DNA from 2 places in the Desulfogranum marinum genome. Region 2 is predicted to be linked to the other one. Evidence: riboswitches for the same ligand, from Rfam matches in the RefSeq annotation. Region 2 holds a riboswitch; the other holds the start of a gene.

Region 1 (10,479 bases), on a different contig from region 2:
GTCCCGCCGGAAGGCGATGGTCTTATAAAGCAACGCTTATCTCTTCCCAATCGCTCCATCCTGGTTTTATCGCCAAGAATACTGCCGCCGGATATGGAACTACTGGGGTCAACGGCCAATACTGCAACCTTATGCCCTCCCTGGATTAAATAATACCCAAGCGATTCGATAAAGGTACTTTTGCCGACACCCGGCACACCTGTGATGCCGACCCGCATTGAGTTTCCAGTGTGGGGCAGGAGTTTTTTCAGAATTTCCTGGGCCTGGTCCGTATGGGCTGGCAGGTTGCTTTCCACCAGTGTGATAGTACGGCCGATTATACCGCGGTCCGCATTAAGTACCCCTTCTGCATACTGGTCTGGAGTCAGTTGCGCCCGTCTATACTTGCTGGTTGGTTTTCCTGCCTGAGTGCCACTGTAAGAACTTATGCCGTCGTGACCTCCTTCGACGCCGTCCATAACCCGGCAGGCAAATCCTTTACCGCCTTCCTGAGGAGCCCATTCCGGTAGTTTATCCTTGTCAGCCATGTCATTATCCTCCCTCATTGGTTAACTGGCTGTACCTTTCAGCGGATAGGAAATCCGCTGAAAGGTACTTGCCAAAGGTATATGCATCAGCCATGTAAGCGAGCTTTCAGCTCTTCCAATACCTTTTGGGCGGCAACCGGAATAACCGTACCTGGGCCAAAGATGGCCGCAGCACCCCTTTCCCTGAGATATTTATAATCAGGAGCAGGGATTACGCCTCCAATAACACACATGATATCAGGGCGGCCGAGTTTTTTCAGTTCATCAACCAGAGCGGGTAAAAGGGTTTTGTGACCAGCGGCCAAGGAGCTGAAGCCGACAATATGGGCATCATTTTCAACTGCCTGACGGGCTGCTTCTTCCGGGGTCTGGAACAGAGGGCCGATATCCACATCAAATCCAAGGTCGGCAAAGGCGGTGGAGATAACCTTGGCGCCGCGGTCATGACCGTCCTGGCCCATCTTCGCAACCATAATTCGAGGACGTCGTCCTTCTTCTTGTTCAAACTCTTTGGTCATTTGAATGACTTTTTCTACTTCTTCCTTTTCGCTGAATTCGGATTTGTAGACACCGGATATGGAACGGATGACAGCGGTGTGACGGCCCCATTCTTTCTCCAGCGCATCGGAAATCTCTCCCAATGAAGCTCTGGCTCTGGCAGCTTCTATGGCAAGCGCCAGCAAGTTGCCTTCCCCGGTTTTTGCGCATTGAGTTAACCCGTTCAAAGCGCTTTGACATTTGGTTTCGTCGCGCATTGATTTGAGTTTTGCCAGGCGTTCAAGCTGTGCTTCGCGAACAGCAGTATTGTCTACCTCAAGGGTATCCAATGCTTCTTCTTTATCCAGGCAAAAACTATTGACTCCGATAATTTTTTCTTGTCCCGAATCGATCCCTGCCTGTCGACGAGCTGCAGCTTCCTCGATCCTCATTTTGGGGAGACCAGTTTCAATAGCCTTGGCCATACCGCCGAGACTTTCAATCTCTTGGATAAGAGACCAGCCACGCTGCATGATCGCTCCTGTCAAGGCTTCAAGGTAGTAGGAACCGGCCCAAGGGTCAGCAGGGCGGAGGATATTGGTTTCATCCTGCAGGTAGAGCTGGGTGTTTCTAGCGATACGTGCGGAGAACTCGGTGGGCAGTGCAATGGCCTCATCCAGTGAGTTGGTGTGCATGGACTGGGTGTGGCCAAGGGCTGCAGCCATTCCTTCGATAACGGTTCGGCATACATTGTTGAAGGGGTCGCCTTCGGTCAAACTCCATCCTGAAGTCTGACTGTGTGTCCGCAGTGCAAGGGACTTTACATTCTTGGGATCAAAAGTCTTTATAATTCTTGCCCAAAGAACACGGGCAGCCCGCATTTTGGCAATTTCCATAAAGTAGTTCATGCCTTGGGCCCAGAAAAAGGAGAGCCGTGGAGCAAAGGTGTCGATATCCATACCCGCATTTACACCAGCACGGGCATAGTCCCAGCCATCGGCGAGGGTATAGGCCATTTCAATGTCTGAAGTCGCACCGGCTTCCTCCATATGATACCCTGAAATACTGATACTGTTGTATTTCGGCATGTTTTCGGAAGTGTAGGCAAAGATGTCGGAGATGATCTTCATCGAGTTTGCCGGCGGATAAATATAGGTGTTACGAACCATATATTCCTTGAGAATATCGTTTTGGATGGTTCCGCCTAACTGACTCTGTTTAACCCCCTGTTCCTCTGCAGCGACGATATAAAAGGCCATGATTGGCAGTACTGCGCCGTTCATGGTCATGGAAACCGTCATTTCATCGAGAGGAATACCGGCAAAGAGGATGTTCATGTCCAGGATGGAGTCAACCGCAACCCCAGCCTTACCAACATCACCTACAACCCTTTCATGGTCAGAGTCGTACCCACGGTGGGTAGCAAGGTCAAAGGCAATGGAAAGACCTTTCTGTCCAGCTGCCAAATTACGACGGTAAAAAGCATTACTTTCTTCAGCTGTGGAGAAACCGGCATACTGGCGAACCGTCCATGGTCGCATGACAAACATGGTCGCATATGGTCCGCGAAGGTAAGGGGCAATGCCAGCCATATAGGAAAGATGGTCAAGCCCTTGGTAGTCGTCGCGCCTGTACATAGGTTTGACATCTATTTGTTCCACTGTTTTCCAAACCAGGTCTTCAGCAGACATGCCTGTTTCTTTTTGAATGGCTGCCGCCCATGTGGAATAATCCATGCGCGACTTGGTCGGATCAAAGGCTATATTTGTAAAATTAGGATTGCTCATGCTGTCACCCCCAAATGTTTTTGCACTTTGCCTAAAAGTTCCAGAGCGTTTGAACGTATATGCAGGAATTCATCGACACCGGCCTCTTTGAAGGATTCTATATGATCTTGAGGGTATCCTGCTAAGATGATAAGGGTGCCCGGCTGGGCAGATTTTATCTTGCTCACTAAAGGTGGTACTACCTCAGGGTAGTCAGTATCTGTAGAACAAATAACCACCGCTTTAGCTCCTGAATCCAGAGTTGCTTCGGCTGCTTCATCAACTGAACCAAAACCATCGTTGCCGATTGTTTCAAAGGCTCCGACATTGAAAAATGCTGTGGAGAAATCCGCACGGGCTTTGTGTTGTGGGATAGGGCCCATGTTAGCTAGAAAAAGCTTGGGAGTCGCACCTGTTTGGGCGGTATAGGCTTCTGTTGCACGACGGAGCTGTTCAAACGGTTCAGGACCACGGTGGATATTGAGCGGGGTAACCGTTTCCGTGGTTGTAGTTTCACCACGGAGAGCCTGGAATAGATCTCCAAGAGTTGCACCGGCTGATGCTGCGGCTATGGCCTTTTCAACAGTGTCGGCAGTAACGTTCTTTTTGCTTGCAGCTACTTGTGCCAAGGCTGCGTCACGAGCTGCTTGATCTGCTTGACCTTCATATTGGATAACCTGTTCAACTCGGTCAGCCTGAAATGCAAAAGCATCGAGCTCATCAGTTGATTCAGGCTTTTCCAAGAGGTTAGGGTACATATTTGTACCAACAAAGCGATCTTTCCGGATAGCAATATTTTTGGCACGTTGAGCAGCAATTTCAGCAACTTGCTGCTGAGGAGTTCCTGCTTTCAGGAAGGTAAACATGCCGCCCTGCTTTTCTATTTCCTGGAACTGTTCCCAGGCTTTTTTTGCTATCTCTCCGGTGATAGTTTCGACATACCAGCAACCACCGGCTGGATCGACCACTTTATCAAAATGACCCTCATCCCTGAGGACGATGTGGACATTTCGTGCAATACGTCTGGAAAATTCGTTGGGTTGTCTGAATATTTCGTCAAAAGGACTGACATGCATGGAATCCACTCCGCCTGCCACTCCGGAAAAAGCCTCGGTGGATACTCGGAGCATGTTAACCCATGGGTCAACATGGGTTTTGTTCCAGGTTGAGGTGCGGGCATGGATTCTCATTTTTCTGGACTCTTCGTTGCCACCGAAAGATTCCACTATTTGGCACCAGACCATTCTTGTTGCACGAAATTTGGCAATCTCCATGAAGAAATCAGCACCAATGGAAAAGGCGAACATGATTCTGGGTGCTATTTCATCGATGGTGAGTCCTCGTTCCTGCATGGCTCGGACGTACTCAACAGCCGTTGCCATAGCATAGGCCACTTCCTGTACAGCATTGCCGCCACTACGCTGATAAGGGTCAACATGAACAGCAATAGTTTGTAACTCGGGAGCATTGGCCAGGCCCCAATGGGTTACTTGTGCCATTTCATCATAGGCTTGGGAAAGTGGAAGAGGTAGCGATCCCTGCACAGCAAGATAACTTAACGGATCAACAGCAATACAGCCTGTGAGCTTTTGTGGATTCGTACCCTGTTTTTTCAGATGTGCTGCCAGCAACGCGGTCATCCCGACTCCTGAAAATCCACAGTGCAGTTGCATCGGTATAGCAGTGAAATCAATGTCCTTGAAAGCCTTTTCAAAATCTGCCATCGTAGCAATAGAAAGCCCATCTTTGCCCACATCTTCAGCAGCAGCCTTGTCTGGATTGATTCCTTTGCAGGTGGCATTGTCAAAGATTACATTGAGTGCATTCTGCCCGCGACCGAGGTCGTTAAGGGCTGCTGCGTTAAATTCTTCAGGGTCTGAGTCGGTAATTTCCTGGGCAATCTCCCAGGGATTGACAACGCTTGCTGATGCAGAGGTCCCACGCACATACGGTAATTGCCCGGGTAAGGTGTTTACAAAATCGAGTTTGTCCAAGTCATGCTGGAAATACATCGGTTGGATATCAATCCCTTCGTAGGTCTTTTTTACCAGTACCTTATCAAATGGTTTACCCTTGAGCTGTTTATCAACCGCCTCTAGCCAGTCCGCATGGGTGTGAGCAGGAAAAGCCTGTAAGATATCTAAAGCCTCACTCATTTCTATCTCCTATTCCATTGTTGGATGGTTCGAAAAAAAACAAAAAAAAATCCCCCAGCTCTTTAAAAAAGAGCTGGGGGATTGCGCCCAGTTTACTTCATCACCCCAAATAAACTGCTACATGCTTCAACAGTTTACATCATGCAAATACGGTTTCCTCGCCGTTTGCCCTGATAGAAAAGTCAATGGTAGGTCTTCTGGCTTCCGGATCATCCTACTCGCTACGTCTTCCCAACCATAAACGGCCAGTGACATTCTGCAGCTTTCGTCCTCGGTTACAGCGGCGGGACCACAACGGATTTGCACCGTTTTCCCTTTTAAGCCCGATGGTTACATCAAGCACCAATACTTTGTATGTATGCTATGTTTCTTAGATTAAATTTTAAGAGGTGTCAAGTAAGTTCGATTAACTGGAAATAATAGTTGTAATATGATGTGTTGAGATTGAGTTTAATACAGGGTGATTATTGAGACAAACCAACAGGTATTTAATATTATTTCTTTTGTTTCTAAAAGTTATCATGGAAGCACAACTGCCAATATTTTGTGTTGACAAATTCGAGTGGCTCTATTTAGAGTGCACTTCTACCTGGTGCTTCTCATAGGGAGGAGCGGTAAGAGGGAATCCGGTTTAAATCCGGAACTGTCCCGCAGCGGTGAATGGAAACGACCGCCGTCATTGAGCACTGATTCGTGTAAGGATTGGGAAGCGACGGCCAGTAGGGACGTAGAATGATGTCCATGAGTCCGAAGACCTGCCAGGTTTATTCATGCTTGCCAATCTGGTGCAAGCGGACCTTCGCGGAAAGGAGACAAACATGTATGATGGTTCCCCGGCAGCGGCAGCTGTCTCCCCTGAGCTGTTTTTCCAACATATCCGTAAACGCAACGGTATCGTAACCCCCTTTCAGGCCGAGAAAATTACTGGCGCCATTTTAAAAGCCGCCCAGGCAACTGGCGAATTCGATCAACCGGAAGCACGAAGGTTGACTGTTTGGGTACTAGGACTTGCAAAGGCATTGGTAGAAAACGAAATTCCCGAAGTCGAGTCCATTCAGGATCTGGTGGAAGAGGTCCTGTTAAGTTCTCCTCATAAAAAAACCGCAAAAGCGTATATTTTATATCGGGAGCAGCGTAGCCTGGCCCGTAAGCTGGCAGAAGAGGCAGATGTAAGAATTATTGATCAGTATCTGGAGCGATTAGACTGGAAAATAGAGGAAAACTCGAATATGAGCTATTCTCTTCAGGGGTTGAATCACTATATTTCCAGTGAAATCAGTAAAACATACTGGCTCAATGCCATCTATCCGCCGGAGGTGCGTGCAGCGCATGAAGCAGGCGATCTCCATTTGCATGACCTCAGTCTGTTGTCAACCTACTGTGTAGGATGGGATTTGCAGGACCTGCTGCGTCAGGGATTTTGCGGAGTAAGCGGCAAGGCCGTGTCGATGCCAGCCAGGCATTTTCGTTCAGCGCTTGGACAGGTAGTAAACTTTTTCTATACTCTACAGGGAGAGGCAGCCGGTGCGCAGGCCTTTTCCAGCTTTGATACTCTGTTGGCTCCCTTTGTCCGTTACGATGGCCTTGAGTTCGCTGATGTTAAACAGGCCATTCAGGAGTTCGTTTTTAACCTGAATGTCCCCACCAGGGTCGGTTTTCAAACACCATTTACGAATTTGACCATGGACCTGCAGCCTCCAGCAACCATTGCTGACCAGCCGGTTATTATCGGCGGAGTGCTTCAGGAGGCAACGTATGGTGATTTCCAGGCGGAAATGACCATGATTAACCAGGCCTTTCTGGAGGTAATGGGGGAGGGGGATGCCCAGGGGCGGGTGTTTACCTTTCCCATTCCCACCTACAATATTGCCGCTGATTTTGATTGGGACAACAGGGAGCTCGATGTTTTATGGGAGACAACGGCAAAATATGGGATTCCCTATTTTGCCAATTATGTAAATTCAGATCTTTCCCCGGAAGATGCCCGTTCCATGTGCTGCCGGCTACGGCTCGACACTCGCGAGTTAGCCAAGCGTGGTGGTGGCCTATTTGGTGCCAATCCTCTGACCGGTAGTATTGGCGTGGTAACGATCAATCTGACGGCGCTTGGCTACCAGGCAACCTGGGAAGGTGACTTCTTCACTCGACTCGATCGTCTGCTGGATATTGCCAAGACAAGCCTTGAGGTAAAGCGAAAGGTTCTGGAAGATTTCACCAGTAAGGGATTGTACCCTTATACTCGTTTTTATTTGCGACAGGTACATGAACAGTCTTCCTCATACTGGAGCAATCATTTTTCCACCATTGGTATTATCGGCGGCAACGAGGCATGTCTCAACCTGTTTCAGCAGGATATTGGTACAGATAAAGGAAGAGCATTTGCAGAGCGGGTGCTTGACCATATACGCGATCGTTTGGTCGCTTTCCAGGAAGAGACTGGTAACTTGTATAACCTTGAAGCCACTCCGGCTGAAGGTACTGGTTACCGGCTGGCCAGAATCGATCAAAAGCGATTTCCCAACATGCGATGTACTCTTACCGATGAAACCGATGAGGTGCCACTGTATACCAACTCAACCCAATTGCCGATAAACTATAGTGAAGATGTATTCCAGGTGTTTGACCTTCAAGACACACTACAGACAAAGTATACTGGTGGGACTGTGCTCCATGTTTTCCTCGGAGAAGCTGTGGCGGACAAGGAGGCATTAAAAACATTTGTTCGTACTGTTTGCTCCAGGTACCAGCTTCCTTACTTTACTATCTCTCCCTCTTTTTCTATCTGTCCTACCCATGGCTACCTGAATGGTGAGCAGGAAAAGTGTGAACACTGCGGAGAAAAAACAGAGATTTATTCAAGGGTGGTTGGCTATATGCGACCCATTGGTCAGTGGAATAAAGGCAAACGTGCTGAATTCGGCAAAAGACGTCATTTCCACGTGGAGGCGCAGCCATGTTGATAGGTGGTTTTCAGTCGTTTACCCTCAGCGATTATCCTGGGAAGCCGGCAGCAATAATTTTTACCCGGGGATGTAATTTTAAATGTCCCTACTGCCATAATCAGCATTTATTAAGGATGTCCGAACAACACTCCCCCTCTATGGAAGAAGGTGTCCTTGGTTTTATGGAAAAGTCTACTGGAATGCTCGAAGGACTGGTCGTAACGGGTGGAGAACCTACTCTGCAACCGGATTTAATGCGCTTTGTGTCGGCAATAAAAGCACTGGGATTTGCGGTGAAGCTGGACACCAATGGAAGCAATCCGCAATGTTTGCGGGAACTGTTGGACAACAACTTAATCGACTATGTTGCTATGGATGTGAAAGCACCTTTTAGTAAATATAGCCAATTGTGTGGTATTGCCGTTGATACAGAAGCTATACGTGAATCCGTCGATGTTATCGTTTCGAGTGGTAAGGATCACCATTTCAGAACCACAGTCTACCCCGCATTGCTTGGTGAAGAAGATATCCAGGAGATTACCTCGTCTATTCCAGAGACTTCGCGTTATGTAATCCAAAAGTATAGACCGGTGCCTGAAGCAGCGTAAAGAATTGGAAACAATATAGGCTAACCTTTGGGTACCACAGGTTAGCCTATGTACGCACACTCAATCGGAGTTTGTTCCGTTTACAACAAGATCGTCACTGTTAGTTTTCTACAGCAACAAGAGAAAGGGAAAGAGATTTTTCCAGTGCCTGAATCTTGTCCAATGTTTCTTGTTCAACCAGCGCCGGCTTAATGTCTTTGCAGGAGAAAGAAAGCAGAGGCTTACCAATTTCTTTTTCAAGTTTTTGAATTGCATTCAGGGCGTCATTGTTTAATTCTGAGTAGCTACAAAGCATGATATTCTCCGGTTGGGTTTGGCAGATAAGATTTTATTCTACGCTTACATTATTTACACATGGAGACAATAATGCAACGGGAAGAAATCTGGAGTGGAGTGGGAGGTAAAAACTACTGATTTGTGATTGAGCGGAGATAAGTACGAAGGTTTATCTTGCTGTGTGTGAGATTAAGCTTTTTACGGATATTTTTTCGATGAAATTCAATTGCATCAACGGAGCACCCTTGGATACTTGCTATTTCTTTGGTTGTGCGTCCGTCGCGGATTAATGTTGCTATCTGTACCTCACTGGGCGTTAACTGCAATTGAAGGGCGGAAAAATGTGCAACTAAAGGAGAGATAATTTTTTCCAGGCTGGAACGGATAACTTCTGTCCACATATGTTGTTGCTGGTTTAAAGGGCTGGATTGTAACATTTTCAAGTAGGGGAAGAGCTGTTCCTTGATGTTGCATACCAAATTGTTTTCCATTTCCTCCTTATCTTTGTCTCTTTGGTTTAACAGTACTTTTAGGGCTATATTGGTTTCTTCCAAGTGCTCTTTTTGAATTTCAAGCTCTTTTTCCCGATTTTTTAATGCTTCTTTTTGCTGCACAAGTTTTTTTTCCATGAGTTTCAGGGCTGTAATATTTTCATGGCTGACAACAATGCGGAGTTCATCCTCGAATCGGAGTCGGGTTGCGCGCATATAAAACCACCGTTCTTCTTCGGGCGAATGGCAGGGATATTCAATAACGAACTCGTCAATACTGCCATTTATCAATGCCGTAATACCCAAAAATACTCTGTCAGCTTCCTTGGAAGAGGTTCCAAAAGATGAACTGCATACCTGCAAATAGTTTATCCCGGTCATGTCGGGTCGCATTTTCAGGTCATTGCTTTGCGCAAATTTTTTCCAGGCCGCATTGGTGTCGAGAATTTTTCCTTTCATATCCAGGATAGCGACGTGGGCGGAAAGGGAATCGAGAACGTTGCGGGCAAATTCAGCGCTTACTAGTGGGTCAGGTTTGCTGTTCATGAAGACAATTCGTAGAGGTTGGGATGGCGATAGTATTTTTTTTAAGGGTATCATAGCGGTCGCATGAGCCCAAGATAAGCACTCTGAGTGTGAAGATAATATACTCTGATATATGATGCCTCCCTCTTCACAAAGTATACGCCTGATAGGGCGTTACTGTAATTTGAAATGGACCGGAACGATCACCTCGCCTACCACCGGGATACCATCTCTGGTTGCCGGAACAAAATGCCACTTCTGTACAGCTTTGAGCGCTGCTTTGTCGAGTAATGGATAGCCACTGGTTTGCTGGAGATCAATGTGACTGGGAGAGCCATCCTCAAGGACCAGAACTTTGATCATGACTACTCCTTCCCACCCCCTTCGGCGGGCAAGCTGCGGATACACTGGTTTAGGGTTGCTTTGGTAGAGAGGGCTAGCCTGAGACGTCACCGGCGCTGCCGCTGCGTGCTGAGCGGTTTTGGCCAACTGTTTTTGGGTGGTAGGCTTGCCTGAAGCGTGATCAGGCGTGCTTTGCACCTTTTGAACCGGTTGCTGTTTGAAGTGGAGTCGTTTTTTTCTGGTCGGCGGTCGAATATGCTTTATTTTTTTTTCTCCTGCTGTTTGCAGAGTGGCGGAGGAAACTGGTGCAATATTCTCTAACTCGGGCAGCGGCGGCTCAGGCGTGGCCTCCTGCTGCGACGGAGTTGG
Region 2 (10,479 bases):
AAGGCCGTTTTGAAGATGGTATTGGTGAAGTTCAGGCAAGAGGTCCCAATATTATGCAGGGCTATCTGAATGATCCTGAAGCAACCCAGGCCACTTTTACAGAAGATGGTTGGCTGAAAACCGGCGATTTAGGTTTTTTAGACAGCGAGGGGAATCTGTACATTAAGGGGCGCTCAAAATCGGTTATAGTGCTGTCAAATGGGGAAAATGTCTATCCAGAGGCCATAGAGCATAAAGTGAATTCATGCCCCTATGTGGTTGAGTCTCTTGTTGTGGAAAATCGCGGTGTACTGGAAGTCTGGGTGTACCCGGATTATGAATTTATTGATAATAAAACTGTTGGTAAGAGTCGCACGCAGCGACATCATTTTATCTCGTCCATGTTGGAAGAGATGCGGGTAGAAGTAAATGAAAAATTGCCCCCTTCTTCAAGGCTTTCTCGCGTATTGGAGCGGCGCGAGCCGTTCATAAAAACGGCAACTCATAAAATTAAAAGATATTTGTATTCAGCAGACAATATGCATGTGTGATTCAACCAAAAATACAAAAGGAGGGGAGATGAAAAAAATTGCAGTGGTGGCAGCGGTTTTACTTGTAGGAGCGGGGGCAGCATATGGATCGGGGTGGAGGATACCTGAGCAGTCGGTCAATTCTACAGCACGCGCAGGAGCCTACGTGGCGTATACACCTGGGGCAGATGCAACGTATTATAATCCTGCAAATATGTCATGGCTTGACGACCGGGGATATCTGGAGGTAGATGCTACCTGGATACATCTTGCCTCAATTTCATATACTGACAGCAGAACCCCATCGTACAACGGTGAATCGGAAAAAGAAAATTTCTTTCTGCCAACCTTTTTTGCTGTGTCTCCCTATTACGGCGATTTCCGTGTAGGTTTTTCTTTTACCGCACCGGCAGGTTTGTCTAAGCAGTGGCATGATCCGTTTCCAAGAACCTTTGCTGAAGAGTTTACCCTTAAGGTTTTTGAGGCAAATCCAACCATATCCTATCGCTTTTGTGATCAGTTTTCCGTTGGAGTCGGCATTCGGGGGATCTATGCAGATGGCAAGGTAAAGAGCACGGGGATGACCCCCACCGGAATTGGCATAAGTCGCGATATGGACGGTGATGCCTGGGAAGCTGGTTATAATATTGCGCTGACAGCGCGTCCGGTTGAGGACCTGAACATTTCGGTTACCTACCGCTCTAAGGTTGATCTTGATGTAACCGGTACGGCAAGACTGGCTACTTCCTTGGGGCCAAGTACTTACAACGGTGATGTTGATGTTGCTATTCCTGTTCCTGCAGTTTTGGCTATTGCGGCCTCTTATACCTTTTTTGATCAACTGACCGTTGAATTGGAATATGATAGGACGTACTGGTCAGAGTATGAAACACTTGATTTCGATTATCCTGTTTCCCTCGGTAACCCTGTACTCACAGCGGTGTTTGACCAGCCTATGGCAAGAAACTGGTCAGATACGAACACCTTTCGCATGGGCATAGAGTATGATTTTAAAAATGATTTTGTGCTCATGGCTGGTTTTGCACTGGATGAAAACCCTGCGCCCAGTGAGGCCCTTGGTTTTGAGTTACCCGACTCAGATGCACAGCTTTATTCCATAGGTTTGCGCTACAAGGCGACCGAAGATATGGAGGTGGGAATTGCCTATCTCTATGATAAGAAGGACAGCCGTACAGTTACCCAGGATACCATTAACGGAACCTTTGACGATGCCGCGGCGCATCTCGTGACCATCGGATTGTCCTGGAAATTGTAAAAAAAAAATAAGATGTTACACACCGAAAAAAGGCGGAGTCAGCGATGGTTGACTTCGCCTTTTTTCTTTGTCTGGCAATCTTTTTTAGGGAGATGGAGAGGTTTAGTATCTCCAGTAGCTTGCAATTAGAGCAGGACATTGTTGGTGTGGACCGTCGTAACTAGTGGAGATGTCATGTATACTGAGACTGTATATGACTTGGTGAAAGCATTGTTTCGCCAGTATCCCTTTTATCAACAAAAGGGGGAAGGAAATGAAGAAAGCGAGCTATCCGATTATTGTGATGGCCTTGGCAATAAGTGTTTCTTTGGTCTTTAGCTCATCGTTGTTTGCGGCGACCTGCAAGGGGCAGTCCAGGTCGAAATGCGAATCAAGCAGTGATTGCAGCTGGGTAAAAAGCTATAAAACCAAGGCTGGAAAAACTGTAGACGCCTATTGCCGAGCTAAATCAGGCAAAAGTAAAAAAACTTCTGCTACTACTGATAGCAAGAAGAAAAACTCCAGCAGTAAAAAATCCAGCTCGAGCAAGACGACAAAAGATACGTCTGGTTCATAACCAGTGCTGCTGAACAGTGATTGTTCGAGGTGAAGGCGAGGTTATTTGTTATTCGCTGAAGAGTTGTACTCATTGCTGATAAACGGTGCCTTGGAAAAAGTCTTTTTCCAAGGCACCGTTTATTTTGTTACAGAGTAACGATGGAGATACCCTTGTGAATTCTTCTCCATAGCAGTGTCTGGTTATACCAATTTGCTGACGGGCCGTGGGCAAACCCGTTTGGACTTAAATAAAAGCCCTGCCGGCTGTATATATCCAGCGACTGTAACAGCCTGATGCCAGTGTTGGTGAAACCTGATACTCGTTGACCTGTAGCGCGCTCTTGTTAGACTTTGTCAACACAGCATGTTGGCATGATGTATTAATCTTGCAGTGCGACTTGCAGGTTTTGGTCGAGTTTGGCGAGGAATTCCTCGGTGCTGAGAAATGGTTGATCGCCACCAACCAGTAATGCTAAATCTTTGGTCATGGCACCGGATTCAACTGTGTCGATACATACCTTTTCCAGCGTTTCGGCAAATCGGATCACCTCCGGAGTTTCGTCATATTTGCCGCGATAGGCCAGGCCGCGGGTCCAGGCAAAGATGGAGGCAATAGGGTTGGTAGAGGTCTTGTTCCCTTTCTGGTGTTCACGATAGTGACGGGTGACGGTACCGTGGGCCGCTTCTGCTTCAACGGTTTTACCATCTTCTGTCATCAGGACCGAGGTCATGAGGCCAAGGGAGCCGAATCCCTGGGCAACAGTATCTGACTGGACATCGCCATCATAATTTTTACAAGCCCATATAAAACCACCTTCCCACTTGAGGGCGGCTGCAACCATATCATCGATCAGTCGATGCTCATAGGTAATACCGGCTTGCTGAAATTGTTCGGCAAATTCCTGCTCGTAGACTTCCTGGAAAATATCTTTAAAACGACCATCGTATTTTTTCAAGATGGTGTTCTTGGTGGAGAGGTATACCGGCCAGCCCAGGTTAAGCCCATAGTTCATGCAGGAACGGGCAAAACCGCGGATGGATGCGTCCAGGTTATACATCCCCATGGCGCAGCCGCTGTCTGGAAATTCAAACACTTTATGTTCAATTGGGGCGCTGCCGTCTGCCGGTTCAAATTTCATGGTGAGTTTCCCTGGACCGGGAACAAGAAAGTCGGTGGCGCGGTACTGATCGCCAAAGGCATGTCTGCCTATAACGATTGGCTTTTTCCATCCTGGTACAAGCCGGGGGATGTTGTTGCAGATGATGGGCTGCCGAAAGACCGTACCGCCAATGATGTTACGGATGGTACCGTTGGGTGATTTCCACATCTGTTTGAGGTCGAATTCTTCAACCCGAGCTTCATCAGGGGTGATCGTAGCACATTTTACTCCAACGCCGTATTCTTTAATTGCGTTGGCTGCGTCAACCGTAATTTGGTCGTCGGTTTCATCACGTTTTTGGATGGAGAGGTCATAATATTTAATATCCACATCCAGGTAAGGAAGAATCAGCTTTTGTTTAATAAAATCCCAGATGATTCTGGTCATTTCATCGCCATCAAGCTCAACAATCGGATTTTTAACTTTGATTTTTGCCATAAAGTCACTCCTGTAGGGTAAGGGCGTGGTAGTATACTCTGTTTGTAATTGTATGCTTATAAAGGGGCGACCGCTATGGTTGAGTTACCCCTGTTTTTATCGAACTGTTTTTTACGCTAATAATTACAGTATCCGGTTGCTTCATAACTTTTAAGAAGGATTTAAACTTAATCAAGGCGGTCTTCAATTATTAATTGTTATAAGAGGTTAGTTAAGAGCTCCTTACCCATTTAAAATACAAGATATTGTTACAATGTACATCTTCCTTTGCTGCCTTTTTTAAGGCACCCTCTGCGCAAAATTTTTTGCCTTGTCAGCAACCGATAGACCAGGATGGCGCATGATCAATACAACGGCTACATAAATATAATTAGTTGGCCAGTTGACAGCGGGTTTGAAGTAATTATCTTTTGTATGTCTTCATCTCTCCTTCATTGAAGACAGCACCCTGACCCTCCTTTCGCCCAGCACCCCTGGTCAGGGTGCTTCTTTTTATAGATTTCATAGATGGTCCTCATCGTAATACTCTCCCCCTTCATATTGTCCATAGCCGTTGATAAATAAAGGAAGTTTTGTATACTAGTGCTATTCAGGTGTTTGATACCACTTGGTAGAAGGAAAGACGGTGGGAATCCGTCACAAACCAGTCATTGCTGTATTCGAAGTCTGTAGAGGCTGCTGCTCGTGCAAGACGGGTGTGCATCTCTGTAAGGGGAGTCACTGGAGTGAGTAATCTCTGGGAAGGCCGCCTCTGCAGTATACTTCGTGAGTCAGAAAGCCTGCCTGAATATACACAGATACGTATGATCTGTGACCACAGCCAACCACTGGATTCCTGTGTTTTATCATTTCTATACAACATTAATGCAGCATTTTGCTGAAGAGTCTTTGCTGTCGCTGTCCTCTTTACCCGGTCAGGTAGTGAGAACATTGACCGAGATACAGTGATTTGCAACCAGAAGGGGGAACTGGTTATGGATATTGCCTTAAATAAGGATTTTGGAAAGGTCATTACCGGTCTGATTCGGGGAGAGAGCTTGAATGCCGAACAGGCCTGTAATGCCTTTTGGCAGGTGTTAAATAATGACATTAGTGAGATGCAGCAGGGTGCGTTTCTTGCGGCGTTGACTGCAAAAGGGGAGACAGCCGAAGAAGTTGCCGGCGGGTGGAAGGCTATCTATGAACTGGATACGACAAAGGTCTCACTCCATGGAGAGGGGCCTGTTGTTGATAATTGCGGGACAGGGATGGATACCTATAAGACTTTTAATATCAGTACTGCTGCCTCCCTGGTTGCAGCCTCAGGTGGTATTACCGTCGCCCGCCATGGTGCGCGGGGCATTACTTCCTCTTGCGGGACCGTAGATATTGCCGAGGCACTGGGGGTGGACGTAGAATGTGATGTCGCCTATGTCGCAGATGCAATCGATAAGGTCGGGGTCGGCCTGTTCAATGGCATGAGTCCTAAGGTTCACCCTATGGCGTTAGGAAGAATATTATCCCAGATCTATTTTGGTTCACCTTTAAATATTGCGGCCTCCCTGGCCAATCCTGCCTTGCCGAAGATGGCCGTTCGTGGCGTATATGCCAAGGACTTGATTCTGCCAGTTGCCAAGGTCATGCAATCGATCGGTTATACAAAGGCCACTGTAGTGTACGGCGGAATTGATGGGAGTGACAAGGGGATGGATGAGGCTTCGGTGTGCGGTACGACCTACGGTGCACGACTTATTGATGGAGAAATTAGTGAATTTACCCTTACCCCTGAGCAGTGCGGGATACAGCAGCATCGGCCAGACGCTCTTGCTGCAGATCCAGACTTGGATCAGGCAGCCCTGAAAATGGTGGAACTGCTGCATGGGAAAGGTGATCCTGCACGCAGAGATGCAGTGCTGCTTAACAGTGGTCTTCTGTTTGAGTTAACCGGTAAAGCACCATCGATCGAGCAGGGGGTGACAATGGCCAGGGAATATTTGAAGGATGGACAACCGATTGACGTTTTAACCAGGTGGGTTGCTGAACAGAATCGTGATCCGGATAAGGGAATAGCGAAATTGGATGCTCTGATACAACAGGTTTAGCCATGCAGCAGCTCTTTATTCTTAAATCAGGCACTGAGTATTTTCGTTTTACCGACACCGAGTACACACGATGCTCCCTGCAAAAGGCCAGCGTTTATCCCATGGATTGTCTGGACAAGGTAAAACAACTGCATCAACAGCTGCAAGACGACGGCATCAGTGAAGCCGCTATCTTTATCCTGACCCTTACCGAACAACCCTTTACCGAACAGGCTGGTCGCGAATAATGAAACTCTCTCTCCTCGGTCCCGGAAAGCTTCAACCTGAGCATGTTGACATAGATTCACCCTGCGATAGCGGCAATGTACGACTCAAGGTCTGTTACTGTGCCATATGCCGTACAGATGCAAAAATGTGGGAGCAAGGCCATCGGGATCTCGTCCTCCCCAGGGTACTTGGTCATGAGCTGGTTGGCATTGAAGCAAAGAGTGGCGATTGGTACACGGTGTGGCCGGGGCAAGTATGCGGTACATGCTGGTATTGCGAACATGACCGGGAAAATTTATGCGATGCAATGCGTATTACCGGGTTTCATCATGATGGCGGCTTTGCCGATACAGTCGTCGTCCCAAAAGCAAGTTTAGTGCCCGTGCCGGTGATAGGGTCTCCCCATTTGTATTGTTTTGCTGAACCGGTTGCCTGTATTTTTAATGGTTTTGCAAATTTGTCCATAGGCCGGGGCAGCAAAGTCATTATTTATGGCGGCGGTGTTCTTGGCCTCTTGGCTGCTGTGGTGGCTCGTGCAATGGGTGCTGCGCCGGTGGTGGTTGAGCGCAGTGCCGAGAAAATAGCCAAGGCGCAACCGTTAATCGAGAATACATCCATCCGGATCTGTAAGGAGACCGTGGAGAGCGACTTTGACTGCGGTATTAATGCCTGTGACAGTAGCGTGGCCTTTAGTCTTTGTCTGACAAAACTGCGCAAAGGCGGCCGGCTCGCCTATTTTTCAGGTGTGAGCAAAAAGGAAGAAATAGGGTTTAATCTCCTTAACCTGATCCACTACAAAGAATTGGAGGTATTCGGCTCCTATGGTCCACGTCGAGAGCATGTTGTCAAAGCCGTTGCCTTTTGTGCCTCCCACCAATCCCAACTTGCCGGCCTGGTTGAGGCCATTGTTTTCCCGGAAACGGTACCATCGCTGATGCCTGAAGTGCTCAGCGGCAGGTCCTTTAAATATATTATTGATTTCAACCAGTCCGTGTCTGTGGGGCAAAAGCCTGCTCCAGCTGCAGTGGAGCGTACTGTCAGGCGTCCCCGTACGACGGTGCCCGCTCAGCTCAAATTACTGGTTGAAAAAGTTAGGCCCGTTGCCGAGGATATGCGCCGGTCTGCAGAAAAGAAGATCGATCTCAAGACCAAACCACTTGGCGCCTTGGGGCGAATAGAACCCCTGGCAGTTGCGTTAAGCGTGATGCAGCACTCATTGCAGCCGGCGATACAACAGCGACGAATGTTTGTTTTTGCCGGTGATCACGGCATTGTCGAAGAGGGGGTATCGGCCTATCCGAGCAAAGTGACAGTGCAAATGGTGGAGAATTTCTTGGCTGGTGGAGCGGCAATTAATGTTTTTTGCAATTTTTATGATATCGATTTGACGGTGGTCGATATGGGGGTCAAGGGTTCCTTTGCTTCCCATCCCTTGTTGATTGACAAAAAAGTGGCGGCCGGCACCCGCAATTTTGCCATTGAACAAGCCATGAGTAAGGATGAAGCGCTGTTGTCCATCGACTATGGGGCACAGGTGATAGGCCCCCGCAGAGAGGCCTCCAAGATGGAAATTATCGGTCTGGGAGAAATGGGCATCGGTAATACAACCGCTGCCACTGCAGTTATCAGTGCGGTTACCGGAATAGCTCCCGCACAACTTGCAGGAAGGGGAACCGGGGTTGATAATGAAGGCCTGCAGCGAAAGATCGAGATTCTTGAGAAAGCGCTTTCACTGCATCGACCCAATCCTGCGGACGGGCTTGAGATTCTTTCCAAGGTAGGCGGGTTTGAACTAGGTGGTATCTGCGGAGCAGTCTTAGCCGCAGCAGGCAATGGCTCTTGTGTGGTTTTGGATGGTATTATTTCTACGGCAGCAGGGCTGCTTGCCTATCTGCTTTGTCCCGAGGTGGGTGGCTATCTTGTTGCCGGGCATAAATCGGTTGAACAGGGGCAGCAAGCCGCACTGGAGTTCATGGGGCTAGAGCCGGTCTTGGATATGAATATGCGGCTTGGGGAGGGGACCGGGGCAGCCATGACCATGCACATAGCAGAGTTGGCAGCAAGGGTGATGTGCGATATGGCTTCTTTTACGGAAGCAGGGGTTGATGCACAACTCTAGATTAAAGCAATCGATGTGAGAACAAGGCACAACATCTTTTGTCGAGATGTTGTGCCCAATAGTATAACCGAAGAAAAGCGGTTACAGGCTTTTAGCCCGAAGGGGGAACTTTTTGATTGAAAACGAAAAACAGACTGTTAATTATACAATTACTTTTTGAGCAATAATATCAATTAATTGAGTTTGAAATCAAAAAGTTCATGAGAATTCGGGCTAGCAGCATTTGCCGGGTGCTTCTGCCTGGCGTACTGTTTCCTTGTATTCTTCGGTGTCGGTAAATTTTTCTTTTTCGATCTCTTCAATTTCTTCCCTGCTGAGATGAATTTGTCCGCATGCAGGGCAGTTAATTTCAAAGTCAGAGTCAGCGGCAATGGCTACGAGTTCATCCACAGTCATATGGCCGACATCTCCACAGGCCGTATCCGGGGCGGTTGCCCGAACCACTCGGCGCTGTTTTTTTGCTTTTGGTTCGCTCATCAGGCATCTCCTTTGTTGGTACGTACCTATTTGGGAGTGCTCCTGAATAGGTACGCTGGTATAAGAGGGCTGCCGAGGCAGCCCCGATTCTTATTCCATGTTTGACAGGTTAGCCAATTCTTCGCCTTTGGCGTTAACGATTGTAACAGACATTGGTGTACCACCATCCAGGTGGTGTGTCGCGCACGAAATTCATGGGTCGTAGGCGCGCACCGCCATTTCTACTTTGTTCAGTAGTCCCTCGTCATACACACCATCTTTAATAAGTGTGGTTGCTGCCTGCTTAACGCTCATGTTCATGGGCGCCACATTATGGGTGGTGCCGACAATCATGTTTGCTTTTACTATACAACCATTGTCATCGGTTTCATAATCATGGATCAGAGTGCCACGTGGTGCTTCCACCATACCCACGCCCCTTCCTGCTTGTGGTTCCACTTCATTACGGACATGGGTGTCGGTAATGCTGGTGTCGCTGAGCAGTTCCAGCGATCGTTCGCATGCATAGATTAATTCAATCAAACGGGCGTAATGGTAGAGCAGCGTGTACTGCGGGTACCGACCGAAGGAGGTCCTGAATTCTTCAAGCGCCGCCTGTGCTTTGGGAGTACCGATATGATCGCAGACATTGAGACGGGCAAGGGTATTGGCTCGGTAAATCCCCTTTGGCGCGTCCAGATCCATGGAAAAACCTTCGTCCCAGGTCTTTGCATACGGCATCTTCGCGTAGGACCAAGGCTCAACATGTTCACCAAGATAATCGGTGTACTCTTCGACAGGGAAGTCAGTGTACTCGCCGGTTGCACGCATCAGGCGAAGCTTACCGTCATAGATGTTGAGTCCGCCTTGTTCATCCACTGTGCCGAGAAAACCGGTGTTGATCACTCCTAACTGCTGAATCGCATCCATATACTTGCTAAAGACATTGTCTTTTGCAAAGTCGAGTGCGAAACAGGAGAAATCAAGCAAGGTCCGGCAGTCCCGAAGCATTTCCTGACGCTCACTTTCAAGCATAGGCTTGGCAAAACCGCCGGTAACCGCTGCAATCGGGTGAATTGCCTTGCCTGCAAATTTGTCGATCATCATCTGCCCTAGCTGACGCATCCGCACGACTTGAGTGGCCAGTTCCGGTGCCTGCTTGACAATACCCATTACATTTCGAACAGAGTAGTCACTGTCGGGCCCGATCACAAAGTCGGGAGCAGCGAGAAAAAAGAAATGGAGGATTTTGTCGTTGATGTGAGCCATTGTTTGGCAAAGTTCCCGCAGCTTGTGCCCGGTTGGGGATGGGGTTACGCCAAAACAACCGTCTACAGCCTTGTTGGAGGCCAAATGGTGCATCCAGGGGCAGATGCCGCAGATACGATTAACAATCCGCGGGACCTCTTCAGCGGGTCGCCCTTGGACAAATTTTTCAAACCCTCGCAACGACATCAGATGCATCTTGGCATCACTGACGTTACCGTTGTCATCAAGCTCGATGGCAATGGAAGCATGCCCCTCGATCCTGGTGACAGGTTGAATATTAATTACTTTTCCCATGGTATTATCACCTGTTATCTGAGCTTGTTATGTGCACCGGAGAACCTGAGCAGGTTCTTGCGGTCAACAACAGAGGTAAAGTCGATGCCGTTACTGGCAAGAGCATTCATCATGTCCAGCATCTGGTTGCCCT

Evidence for each region. Region 2 has a riboswitch for cobalamin ahead of trpD (anthranilate phosphoribosyltransferase). Riboswitches for the same ligand answer to the same signal wherever they lie in the genome.
Region 1: another riboswitch for cobalamin. It lies ahead of ACHZCY_RS16100 (ribonucleoside triphosphate reductase); the one in region 2 lies ahead of trpD (anthranilate phosphoribosyltransferase).

Annotation. Positions count from the first base shown of each region.
Region 1 covers NZ_CAXXRO010000004.1:1,663,913-1,674,391, forward strand. The annotation lists gene meaB (methylmalonyl Co-A mutase-associated GTPase MeaB) at 1-527, opposite strand, end outside; gene scpA (methylmalonyl-CoA mutase) at 614-2,791, opposite strand; gene ACHZCY_RS16095 (methylmalonyl-CoA mutase family protein) at 2,788-4,926, opposite strand; cobalamin riboswitch at 5,097-5,288, opposite strand; cobalamin riboswitch at 5,500-5,703, shown strand; gene ACHZCY_RS16100 (ribonucleoside triphosphate reductase) at 5,745-7,886, shown strand; gene ACHZCY_RS16105 (anaerobic ribonucleoside-triphosphate reductase activating protein) at 7,880-8,476, shown strand; gene ACHZCY_RS16110 (hypothetical protein) at 8,577-8,771, opposite strand; gene ACHZCY_RS16115 (LuxR C-terminal-related transcriptional regulator) at 8,884-9,789, opposite strand; gene ACHZCY_RS16120 (energy transducer TonB) at 9,943-10,479, opposite strand, start outside.
Region 2 covers NZ_CAXXRO010000003.1:152,909-163,387, reverse strand. The annotation lists gene ACHZCY_RS07610 (AMP-binding protein) at 1-530, shown strand, start outside; gene ACHZCY_RS07605 (OmpP1/FadL family transporter) at 559-1,785, shown strand; gene ACHZCY_RS07600 (hypothetical protein) at 2,039-2,341, shown strand; gene ACHZCY_RS07595 (NADP-dependent isocitrate dehydrogenase) at 2,703-3,920, opposite strand; cobalamin riboswitch at 4,495-4,721, shown strand; gene trpD (anthranilate phosphoribosyltransferase) at 4,895-6,001, shown strand; gene ACHZCY_RS07585 (hypothetical protein) at 6,004-6,228, shown strand; gene cobT (nicotinate-nucleotide--dimethylbenzimidazole phosphoribosyltransferase) at 6,228-8,327, shown strand; gene ACHZCY_RS07575 (hypothetical protein) at 8,541-8,804, opposite strand; gene ACHZCY_RS07570 (Ni/Fe hydrogenase subunit alpha) at 8,895-10,364, opposite strand; gene ACHZCY_RS07565 (NADH-quinone oxidoreductase subunit B family protein) at 10,361-10,479, opposite strand, start outside.